Regions from separate parts of the Hahella chejuensis KCTC 2396 genome, predicted to be linked through region 1. Evidence: predicted binding sites of a transcription regulator. Region 1 holds the regulator's gene; the other holds the start of a gene.

What was found. Region 1 encodes LexA, which represses DNA repair genes until DNA is damaged. Its sites were predicted from a motif close to TACTGTNTANNTANACAGTA; they were not measured.
Positions count from the first base shown of each region.
Region 2: HCH_RS24295 (PA0069 family radical SAM protein) is a predicted target of LexA. The motif match lies at 2,710-2,729, and genes of this name have one in related genera.

Region 1 covers NC_007645.1:2,105,796-2,111,400, forward strand. Annotated here, with positions in the region: gene htpG (molecular chaperone HtpG) at 1-1,021, shown strand, start outside; gene HCH_RS09355 (DUF1329 domain-containing protein) at 1,138-2,517, opposite strand; gene HCH_RS09360 (DUF6586 family protein) at 2,902-3,360, shown strand; gene HCH_RS09365 (hypothetical protein) at 3,519-3,764, shown strand; gene lexA (transcriptional repressor LexA) at 3,813-4,415, opposite strand; gene HCH_RS09375 (NAD(P)H-dependent oxidoreductase) at 4,668-5,249, shown strand.
Region 2 covers NC_007645.1:5,545,436-5,551,040, forward strand. Annotated here, with positions in the region: gene parC (DNA topoisomerase IV subunit A) at 1-86, opposite strand, end outside; gene HCH_RS24280 (hypothetical protein) at 262-525, shown strand; gene HCH_RS32705 (transglycosylase SLT domain-containing protein) at 636-1,394, opposite strand; gene HCH_RS24290 (phospholipase A) at 1,550-2,569, opposite strand; gene HCH_RS24295 (PA0069 family radical SAM protein) at 2,745-3,836, shown strand; gene HCH_RS24300 (acyl-CoA thioesterase) at 3,866-4,654, opposite strand; gene HCH_RS24305 (putative urea ABC transporter substrate-binding protein) at 4,932-5,605, opposite strand, start outside.

The DNA of each region.
Region 1 (5,605 bases):
TCGGGAAGCGCCACGGGGCCTGAAACTATACATCCAGCGCGTTTTCATCATGGATGACGCGGAGCAGTTCCTGCCTTTGTATCTGCGTTTCGTAAAAGGCGTCGTGGATTCCAACGACCTGTCCCTGAACGTATCGCGGGAAATTCTGCAGAACGACAAGGCGGTGGAAAGCATGCGCTCGGCGCTGACCAAGCGCGTGCTGGACATGCTGTCCAAACTGGCTGCTGACGATGCGGAAAAATATCAGTCCTTCTGGGATGAGTTTGGCCGTGTATTGAAAGAAGGCCCGGCGGAAGACTTCATCAACCGCGAGAAAATCGCCAAGCTGATGCGCTTCTCCAGCACGCATCAGGACGATGACAAACAGACTCAGTCTCTGGAAGACTATGTCAGCCGCATGAAGCAAGGGCAGGATAAAATCTACTACATCACTGCCGAGTCCTACAGCGCTGGCGTGAAGAGCCCGCATCTGGAGATCTTCCGCAAGAAGGGCATTGAAGTGCTCGTGATGCATGACCGCATTGACGAGTGGTTGATGAGCCATCTCAACGAATTTGACGGCAAGCACTTCCAGGATATCGCCAAAGGTGAACTGGATCTGGGCGAGGTTGAAGACAAGGAAGAGAAGGAGAAGCAGGAAGAGGTTTCAAAAGAAGCTGAGCCTTTGCTTAACCGCTTGAAGGAAGTGCTGAAGGATCACGTGGAAGAAGTACGTGTGACTCACCGCCTGACTGACTCACCCGCCTGTCTGGTGGTAGGCGCCTACGATATGGGCGTGCAGATGCGGCGCATCATGGAAGCTGCAGGTCAGGCGTTGCCTGAGAGCAAGCCGACCTTTGAGATCAACCCTGACCATCCCCTGGTGAAAAAGCTGGGTGAAGAGCAGGGCGCGCGTTTTGAAGATCTGACCTGGGTGCTGTTTGATCAGGCGCGACTGGCTGGTGGCGAGAATCTGAAAGACCCCGCTGGCTATGTAAGCCGGTTGAATAAGCTGCTGCTTGAGCTTTCTAACGCGGGCTAAGCCGCGTATAGCTGTCAACTTTATTCAGGACGGGTCAGTCAGTAATAAAAAGGCCGCTTTAATCAGCGGCCTTTTTGTGGAGGAAAGATGGGCTACCGGCGTCTAACGGAAAACAATTAGCGTCTGGCTGCGCGGCGCACGGCGGAAGTCGAGAAGTCGCTATCTCTCAATCCGGGCGCAAAGTCGCGTGGCCTTTCTTCGTTATCCAAACCGTCGACGAAATAACGTCCTGACTTCAGGTCGTAAATAACCTCCAGTGTGGTCCAGGGGGCTTTCACCTCGTAGTAATTCACCACGTGGGCTTCCGATACGCGCCACAGTTCACCTTTATCGTCATAATCCTCCGCAACCAGCAGTTGCCAGGAGTCTTCATCAAAGTACATGCGGCGTTTGTGATAAATATGGCCCAGCCCCTCACGCAATACGCCCTCCACCACCCATACCCTGTGCGCTTCATAGCGAGCGTGCTCCTGGTTGATGTGGCCGGGACGCACGATGTCGTTCATGCGCAGATTGCTGGAGTGCAATGGGTAAGCGTTGTAAGGCACATAGATGATCTTCTTGGCGATCAGAGTCCACTCATACTGGTCCGGCGCTCCGTTATACATGTCAATCTGATCTGTGGTGCGTACTCCTTCGCTATTGGGAGCTTCACCGTCGTAGGCGAGGTTGGGAGAGCGTCGCACGCGACGTTCACCGGCCTGATAGCCCCAGGACTGTCTCGGAGACCGAATCTGATCCAGCGTCTCGTGCACCAGGTTCATGGTGCCCGCGAGCTTGGCGGGAGCCACTACCTCGGTTTTGAGGTAGAAGATTTTGTTGTCGATATCTTCCGGTCGATTGTGCTGCTGAGCATAGACAAAGAAATACTCATAGTCGGTCGTCACCGGCGTGTAGGAGCCGTCTGGGAGCGTGGCGGCGAACGAAGAACGGAAGGCGGCCTCTTCGCCTCGGTAACGCAGGATATGGTTCCAGATGATCTCCACCCCCTGATTGGGGATCGGAAACGGACTGGTGATCAGAGAGCCCTTAACGCCCGTTCCGCGAGGCATCAGTTCCGCCTTGGCGGCGTTTTGTTTCAGGGCGGCGTAGACGTGGTCAGGATAAGACGCGCTGCGACGGCTGGGATACACTTTCAGAATGTAATCACTTGGATACTTCTGCAGAAGAGCCTTGTGCCCTTCGGTGAGCTTATCTGAATAGTCTTGAGCATTACCGGCGTTAATAATGAAACGTGGAACGTCCGCATCGAAAGGATCGGCATGCCACTTATCTGGATTATAGTTCGCAGGCGGTTGTTTAATGCCTCCATCCCAGGGCGGCACTTCACCTCCTTCGCTACCGGCCCTCTCAGCGCCAAGAGGCGTGAGATCCCGATCCAGACGCGCCGTCTGATCCGGCGGCGCCTTAGCTGGAGCGCTCTGCGCGATTAGTGAAAATACGAGTAATACCAGTGCGTTATTTATATTTTTTTTTGCGTTACGGCTATAAGCCATGTCTTTCTCACTCTCTTTCTGGAAGTAACAGACAGTTCCCTTACTTTCTCTCCCTGGACAAAATTATAGCAGTCTAAAATATTATTCTAGTTTTCTCACTAGCGCCTTTGTTAGCGTTTATGGCGGGTTGCTGCTGAACGTTAACTTGTGTAAGGGGCGAGCTCCGGCATCGGGTGCTAAGCTATGAGAAAGACTCTGCTGATAGTTTGTCGCCATTTTTCGCGGAAACCTGAGTTGGATGAGACAGCAATGGTAGGGAATTTAGGCGCCTGAGCGAATCGGAATTGCGCCTCAGGAATTACTTCGGAGGGGAAATTTTTATTAAAGAACTTATGGTTAAAAACCTATACACTAATAAAAAGCGATTGTTGATGAGCTTAAGGTATGTCTGGAAAGTGGCTGACTTACGTAAATGAAAATCTGTTTTTCGCCAAGCTGCAATTGCAGTGGAAAGATACCTCTTCAACCGTGGCGGAAAGAGAATGCGCAGGGCGTGCGGCTTTGCGTTTTCTTCAACAGGCATATGTCGGTTTCTTGAACGAACTTGCCGAACAACGTCGCATCAAAGTTAAGATCGAGTCGCTCGCTGACTTGGAAGGACAGTTGGAAGTCGAATCGCCAGAAGTTATCAGCATGAAACTGGCGGCGGCCCAACCAGATTCCTGGTTGGCTCAATTATTGAAGCAATATGGGGAAATATCTCGTCCCCGAAAAAATGAAACGCCGCAGGATGAAAATATTATCGCCGCCACGTCAACCGTATCTGCAATGGAGGCGGCGGCAATACTGGAGTTCATGCAGGCGTTTATCAACGAGGTGAGAGAGCACAGTTTTGAGTGGTAGAGGTAAGCTTGAATGAAAGAAACCCTCTCAGGCCTCGACTGATAACAGCTTAGGAAAATGAATGAGGCGCCTGTGGCTAGTTTGCTGACATGTTCGTTCCCAGGTATTGGAACGATGGAAAACATTTCAGTGAGAACTTACGAGTAGGAGATTTGGAAATGGCATCAAGCTTCTTTGAAATTGTTCAACTGCCGAATGGAGACTTCGCTTTGCAACCCATGGGGGGCGGGAGCGAACATTTGGTGAAAATCAGCTTTGGTCAGGAAGCTAAGGCATATCTGGCGGAAAATGATGCGGCTGTCGCACACGCTATGATTAATGCGGCCATTAAGCTGGTAGGAGATATGCGGGAGGAGGCGATTCGTCAGTCAGAGGCGGAAGAAAAACCGAAAACCGTACATTAATGTCACCGACTGCCCATTAGAGGCAGTCGGCGCTTTGTCGGTTCACTGTTAGCGGCGAATAACGCCGACGCCCAGTCCTTCGATGTCCAAAGGCTGTTGCGACAGGTTCACTTCAATGGGTTCAAACTCTTCGTTTTCCGGCAATAAAAGCACTTTGTTTTTCTGACGCTGGAAACGTTTCACCGTCACTTCATCGCCAATGCGCGCAACCACAATTTGACCATTGTGGATATCGGTCGTGCGATGCACCGCCAGTAAATCGCCGTCGAGAATTCCCACGTCCTTCATGCTCATGCCTTTGACACGCAGAAAGTAATCGGCGGAAGGGGTAAAGAAGGACGGGGGCAGCTCACAATATTCTTCAATATTTTCCTGCGCCAGAATGGGATAACCCGCTGCTACCTGACCAACAATCGGAATGCCCTGATTTTGCGTTTCCGACGCCGGCAACCTGATGCCGCGCGAGGCGCCGGGAACCATCTCAATAGCGCCTTTCTTCGCCAGCGCTTTCAGGTGCTCTTCCGCAGCATTAGCGGAGCGAAACCCCAGGCGATTGGAAATTTCCGCCCGGGTAGGTGGATAACCCGTCTCCTCAATATGCTCGCGAATCAGTTGTAAAACCTGTTCCTGGCGCTTGGTTAGCTTAATCACTCCACCCTCCGGCGACCCCAAAAGGTCTGATAAAAATCTGTGTACACTATATGTTTATCCATGTCTGTTTATGTATACAGTAATGGTGTGGGCAAGTAAAGAAAAAATGTCTAAGTAACTGAGGATTAAGATGAAAACTGATATGGCGCGTCGCGGATCAAGCAAAGCTGATGAATATTGATCGACAACAAATGACTATCTTTGTTAATCGAGAAAATATGAATAGCTGACTACACTTTCTGGGAGCAACTTATGGCGTCACGCATTTTGATTATTCAGGGGCATCCTGACCCACAGGGTGGCCGCTTTTGTCATGCTTTGGCTGAAGCATACGCCGAAGGGGCGGAGGCGGCGGGACATGAGGTGCGTAAGTTGGCTGTATCGACAATGAGTTTTCCCTGGTTGCGTTCAAAGCGGGAATTTGAAGAACAGTCTCCGCCGGAGGTGATTATCGCTGCGCAGAAAGAAATCCAGTGGGCTGAATGTCTGTTTATTATTTATCCGCTATGGATGGGGGGCATGCCCGCCGTATTAAAGGCGTTCCTGGAGCAGACATTACGACCAGGCTTTGCGGTAAGTGGGGGAGGTAAGTGGCCCAGGCGGCTACTGAAAGGACGCAGGGCGCGCATAGTCGTGACCATGGGGATGCCTGCGTTTATCTATCGCTGGTTTTATCGCGCTCACAGTTTAAAAAGTCTAAAGCGTAATATCTTGGGTATTTGTGGGGTTTCTCCGATTCAAACGTCGCTGATTGGCGCGGTGGAAGACTCGGACGCCAAGCCCCGAAAACAGTGGCTGGATAGAATGCGCATGTATGGCGGTAAGGCGATGTAGCATTTGGTTTAGCTTGTGCGCTATTGGCTTGGCGGCTTTGATACAATTTGGCGCTTTTATTAGACAGGCCGATTAACTTTATCGGTATATATTCACTGCCCGCGCGGTAACTTTCATACTCTGCGACGTACTCTTTAATCAGGCTGTAAATCTCTTTAGGAATTGCAATGACGCCTGCGAACAGATGGTTTAGAGCCCCTTTGGCGTTGTCTTTTTCACTCTCACTGTCAGCGCGATAACATGGTCGAAGGGCGGCGGGGCTCGTTGACTGACTTTGGTGGGCGCTATGACTCGGCGTGAAACGAACTTTTCAATATCTACGATAAAGGCCATGACAATGACGCCTTCATCGACCG
Region 2 (5,605 bases), 3.4 Mb from region 1:
ACGTACATGGAATAATCAAGGTAGGCTTTTTCCGTATATTCCTTTAGCGGACGACGCTCAATCCCCTCTTCAAACATCATGCTCATAGATTCTTAAATGCTCGCTCAGCTCGTCATTCGGGTTTGTCAAAACCCGTACTCTACGCAAGGTCTGACCCAAGATAAAGTCAAATTCGCATTGCTACGTAGCGGCTTGTACGCATTTTGAGCAAGGTCTGCAATCACTAAGATCGCCTCACTCCATTTAACAAAGGAGGCTAACTTGTTATTCAAAATTTTCGTGCAACAGAAAGAGCAGTTGGCCGCAGCCAAGCCTTCCGCTCCGCAGCTTCCAGCAAAATTTCCAGTGCTCGGAGCCAAACTGGCCCCGTTCCTGTTTCCATTTTGCATGAGCGCGTTCCTGGTGATGATGGCGATGGATTATCTCATTTCAGGACATTGGCAGGCGGCGCCCTACTACTTAAGCGCCAGCATTGTTTTGGCGAGCATTATCGCCGCAGTAAGAACCATCAAGAAAAAGCAGTAGCCGGATTTATCCGCCCTCTCATACATAATAAGAGCTTATACGCTCATCCCTAACGCCACTTTCCACAGGCTGGAAACCCGAGTCACCGCAGGCGACTAAAAACAACAAGCCTACGCGGGCCGACCGGAAAGCCTGGCGAACTCATCCATATAGCGCATTACTTTCCTGACATACTGATATGTTTCAGTCGGCGCGCCCTGCTGCAGCGCTTTTAGCACTTGCTCCCGGGTTTGCAGCGGAGATTTTCCGATAAGTTTGCGACGCACATTGCTCGGCCCCCAATTGTAGGCGGCCAAAACCAGCATCGTCTGCGCCATCCGATCTTCAACCTGACCGAAATAGCGATGTCTCAGTATTTTCAGATAAGCGCCGCCCAGCTTGAGATTGGTGTAAGGGTCCGCCAGTTCTTTTTCTGTGGGGTTGCGCGACTTTTTATACAGACGTTTGTAAGCTTCACGACCTCCCGCTCCCGCCACCACCTGCATCAGGCCCACAGCGCCCCTGTCGCTACGCGCGTCTGGTCGAAAACTGGACTCTGTCCTGGCGACGGCGTACAGCAGACTTTCTTCCAAGTCCAACTCCACCGCCACCTTGCGCACTTCTTTGGCGTAGGCGTACTGAGGCACATGTCCTGGAAAGCGATCCATATCGTGAATAGGATCTGCATTGGAATAGTAGGCGGCGTGCAAGGCGTCAGCGTCCGGCAGCAGTGGCTTATGGCTGGGTTGTGCGTTAAACAGGCTCTGCATCCCCCCGAAACGCCAGGCGCTGACAAGCAGGCCGAGCATACAGGCGGCGATAAATGCGATAAACAGTGGCGTGATATATTGTTCAATTAAAGGGTGAGCGGCGACGACTTTCTGCTTCATTCCCACGTTCTCCATCACATCTGTATGGAGTCATTCTAAATTTCGAGAGAATTTAAGCTGTTTAAGCCGCGTTGGTATTTTGTTATTGAAAATTAAGCAAAAGCAAAATAATTAAAAAAACGCGACGGCTTCGGGCTGGCGGGCTCACTTGACGTTTAGTACCAGTCTGTGAGCAACACCCCAAAGCCAATCCTTTGCGTGCGATGGTTGTAGTCAATCAAACTCTCGCCATACCCATCGTAATACTCGATATACCCCTTCAAGCGTCCTTGTAGCGGGAAGCTATAAGACAGCTGCACCGTTGTGTGGTTGTCATTACGGCGGAAGTTGTTGAACAGGCGCAGGCTGGCCACGTTCTCATCATGCTTGTAGGTCGCTCCAAACTCTGCGTACCCCATATAGTTGTGAATGTCGGGGTTGTCGTCGTCATCACCGCTTTCCGGCAGACGCCACCAGGGTTTGACGCTGAAAGTCATGCTGCCCTGGTTGAACAGAAATGCAGTGTAGATGCGGTTCCAGCTTCGTGACGCCGGCTCGGTGCGCCCATTAGACTGATGACTCAATCCCAACACGTAATGCTCGGAGGTGTAGCCGAACAGGCTCAGGTTATTACGGAACAAAAAGATCAGTTCGGGCTCGTAATTGGTTTCCCGGAAAGGGGCCGACAACGACTGGTTATACAGCTGCCAGAACGAAACCTGGGTGTAGGCGAACCATAGGCTCATCGGCTCGGGAATAAAGTTACGCGCCAGTTGCACTTTGAAACTGATCTGAAACTTAGTCTCCGAATGCTTCTGGCTCTCCAGCTCCATTATGGGTTCTCTGGTCGGGCTATGAGGCATTTCGTTGGGGTCGTCCACATAGGAGTACAACAGCAAGTAGTTGGGCTTATGAGGAATAATCAGAAAGCGGTTGTCTGAGAGAGAGGTTTCAAACTCCAAGCGCTTGTCGATGTCGCTTGGCTGCCTGATATCACCGAGGGGGTCCTCATGATGCGCTTCTATCGCGCTCGTTTGGGGCTCGTCCTCTTCGCCCAAGGATTTTGCGACCCTGTCATAGCATTGCAGACGTTGCTGTATATCGTCTAATTCATAGCACGCCAATATAGGCGCCTCATTTTCTTCGGCGAAAACCGTCGCCGCCCCGAGTAGCAAAAGACACACTCCCCAACGCATTAAATCACCATATATTCCTAACCCACTGAAGCAAAAGCGTATTTAACATCCTACGCGAAAGCTTACAATCATTTATGTTTGAGCCCGAAATTACGATCCGAACATACCGCAGAAATTTCTGTTGCCGTCCCCAAACAAAATACTGTACATTTAAACAGTATTTTGGAGGCAGATTATGCAATACGGCGAAGCAAGCAAAGGGCGTGGAACCGGGACCAACCCACACAATCGTTTTCAATCGCAGCGCAGTGAGATCGACTCCGCGGAGCTCGCCGCGTGGAGCGAAGTCCACGACGAAGCTTATCAGAAGCACCCGCAGACGGAATATATCCAGCAAAGCTGTCAGTCCATTGTCAGCAAGAATAATTCGCCCGATATTCCCTTTACTTACTCCATCAATCCCTACCAGGGCTGCGAGCATGGGTGTGTCTATTGCTACGCCCGCCCCAGCCATGAGTACCTGGATTTGTCGCTGGGCCTCGACTTTGAGACCAAAATCTACTGCAAAACCAACGCCGCGGAAAAACTTCGCATCTTTCTCGATCAGCGCAATTACCGCTGCGAAACCATCGCTATCGGGGGCAACACCGACCCTTACCAGCCATCCGAACGAAGCCTGAAAATAACCCGCAACCTGTTGAGCGTCATGGTCGAGACCAAACACCCGGTCACACTGATCACGAAAAGCAATCTCATATTGCGGGATATAGATCTTCTGCGGGAGCTGGCGTTTCAGGATCTGGTCAAAGTCATGATCAGCGTCACCACCATGGACGTGAAACTGAAAAATATCCTGGAGCCCCGCGCCGCCAGTCCCAAAGCGCGCCTCAAGACTATCGAGACCTTGCGCCGGGAAGGCATTCCGGTTGGGGCCATGGTGGCGCCGGTGATTCCCGGCATCAACGACCCGGAGATTGAGGATATCGTCACCCAATGCGCCAATGCCGGCGCGCTCAACGCGGGCTATATCCTGTTACGGCTGCCTCATCAGTTAAAGGAGCTTTACGAAAACTGGCTCCAACAGCACTACCCGCTGCGCAAAGAGAAAGCGCTCAATCTACTGAGGGAGTGCAGGAATGGCGAGCTGTATCAGTCTGATTTCCGCACTCGCCAAAGCGGAGTGGGTCCCTTCGCCCGCCTGATCGAACAACGTTTCAGCATCGCCGCCAAACGCAATGGGCTTAATCTTCGACGAGACTCCCCACTGCGCACGGACCTGTTCACACCACCAGGCGCATCCAGGCAGATTGACCTGTTTTCTTTGTAGAGCGAGCCTGATGACTCGCTCCGCGCCGTTTAGCCAAATACCGTTACGGTCTGCTGACTGAGCGCCACTAACTCCCCTTTGGCGTTCCAAAGCTTGGAACGGGTATAAGCATACCCTTCCGAAGCCTGCTCAACGTATGCCTTATACAGACACAGCTCATCCGGCTGTATGGTTGGCGTTGGATGCGGGAACTGGATAGACCAAGTCAGCGTACTGGCTGGAACCGGCGTTTTCACCCAAGGCAAGGTCGCTGGCGGCCAGGCGTCCACCAGTCCGAGTATGTGGCCCAGAGTAATCGCAGGCTCCGGCTGACGAAAGCGCACCCAGCCGCCCATTTCTCGCGACTGCACGCCGGAGAACGGCAGGTTGCCGTAGGCGTAGTAGTAATTGAAATGCTGGGTAAACTCAGGCGTGACGCCTTTGATGTACGGCATTTCAATACACTGATCAGGGTCCTTCGCTTCCGGCATCGCTTCCCCAGATGCATTGATGATGGTGTCCCGCGCCTTGCCGAAACTGGCGAAAGCGCTGGCTTTCACCTCCCCTTGTTGAATAGCGCGGCCCAACACCTGGCTTACTGAGCCGCCTTCGCGCAATAGTTCGCTGGCGACAGTCAGTCTGGTGGGAGCGACGGGGGATACAAACGAGATATTAAATTCACGCAGAGGGCGATCCTCGGAGAGCGACTGGCGCATGGCTTCGTAGATAAACGCCGCCACCAGACCTCCAAAGGTCGAGCGACCTTGGGACCAGTCCTCGGCGATTTCTACATCGCATACTGAGTCGCTAACTTCTCCCAGGAGCTTGGAAAAAAGCATTGGAATTCACCTTTATTGCTTACATTGCTTCATAACGAAAATGTCCTGGCCTCCTGACGTCATACTGCTACACGCCATCAGGCGCACACAGGATCGGGCGTTATTCGCCGGCCGCCGTCATCAGCGGCCGAACGATGTTTACAGCATTAACTTTAAATTGCAAGACTCCGACAGACGCCTTCCAGTCGGTTTCGATCCCATCGACTTAAAGCCAAAAGACGGAGCCTGCTCGGACGGGATACCGCCGTCCCCGTTCACTACTATGACACAAAACCTGCTACAGAGAGCCCTGCGCCGCCATCTCCATATATTTACTGGTAAAGCGCAGTTTGACGTTCTTCTCGTCGCCCAACACTTTGCCGTTATCAAACTGAATGCCGACAAAATCCGCCGATTGTGCGGTAGCGCCGAACAGGCCTTTATCGAAGCTGAACTGACGCACGTATTCCATGGTCTTCTCGATCGCGTCGGACTTGGTGTAGTCGCGGGCTTCGGCCGGCGTGTAGAACATAGCCGTCGTGCGTAATTGCGCCTTGAATTCAGGGACTGTGGCGCCGGTGGCTTCCGCCATATGCTCGATCGCTTCTTTGCCGCCAGGGCCTCCGCTGATGATGGCCATGGTTTCATACCATGCGCCGGTAAGCGCTTTTTTGAAACGCTCGTCGGCGTTTGTCTTCACAAATGTAATATCCAGAATTTCGCCTGGGATCATGGATGAGTCAAAAATCATCTGTGCGCCTTTGGCGTTGCGCGCCTGTTGTAAAGGCGGATTCCAGGTCACCACCGCGCCCTTGGAACTGGAGATGAAGGCGCTGGCGATGTCCGCATCGGAGGTATTCACCACCGTGACGTCTCTTTCAGACATGCCGTTTTTATCCAGCGCCCGCGCCAGCATGTAGTGAGAAACGGAGAATTCCACCAGATTGATTTCCCGGCCTTTCAACTCCGCCA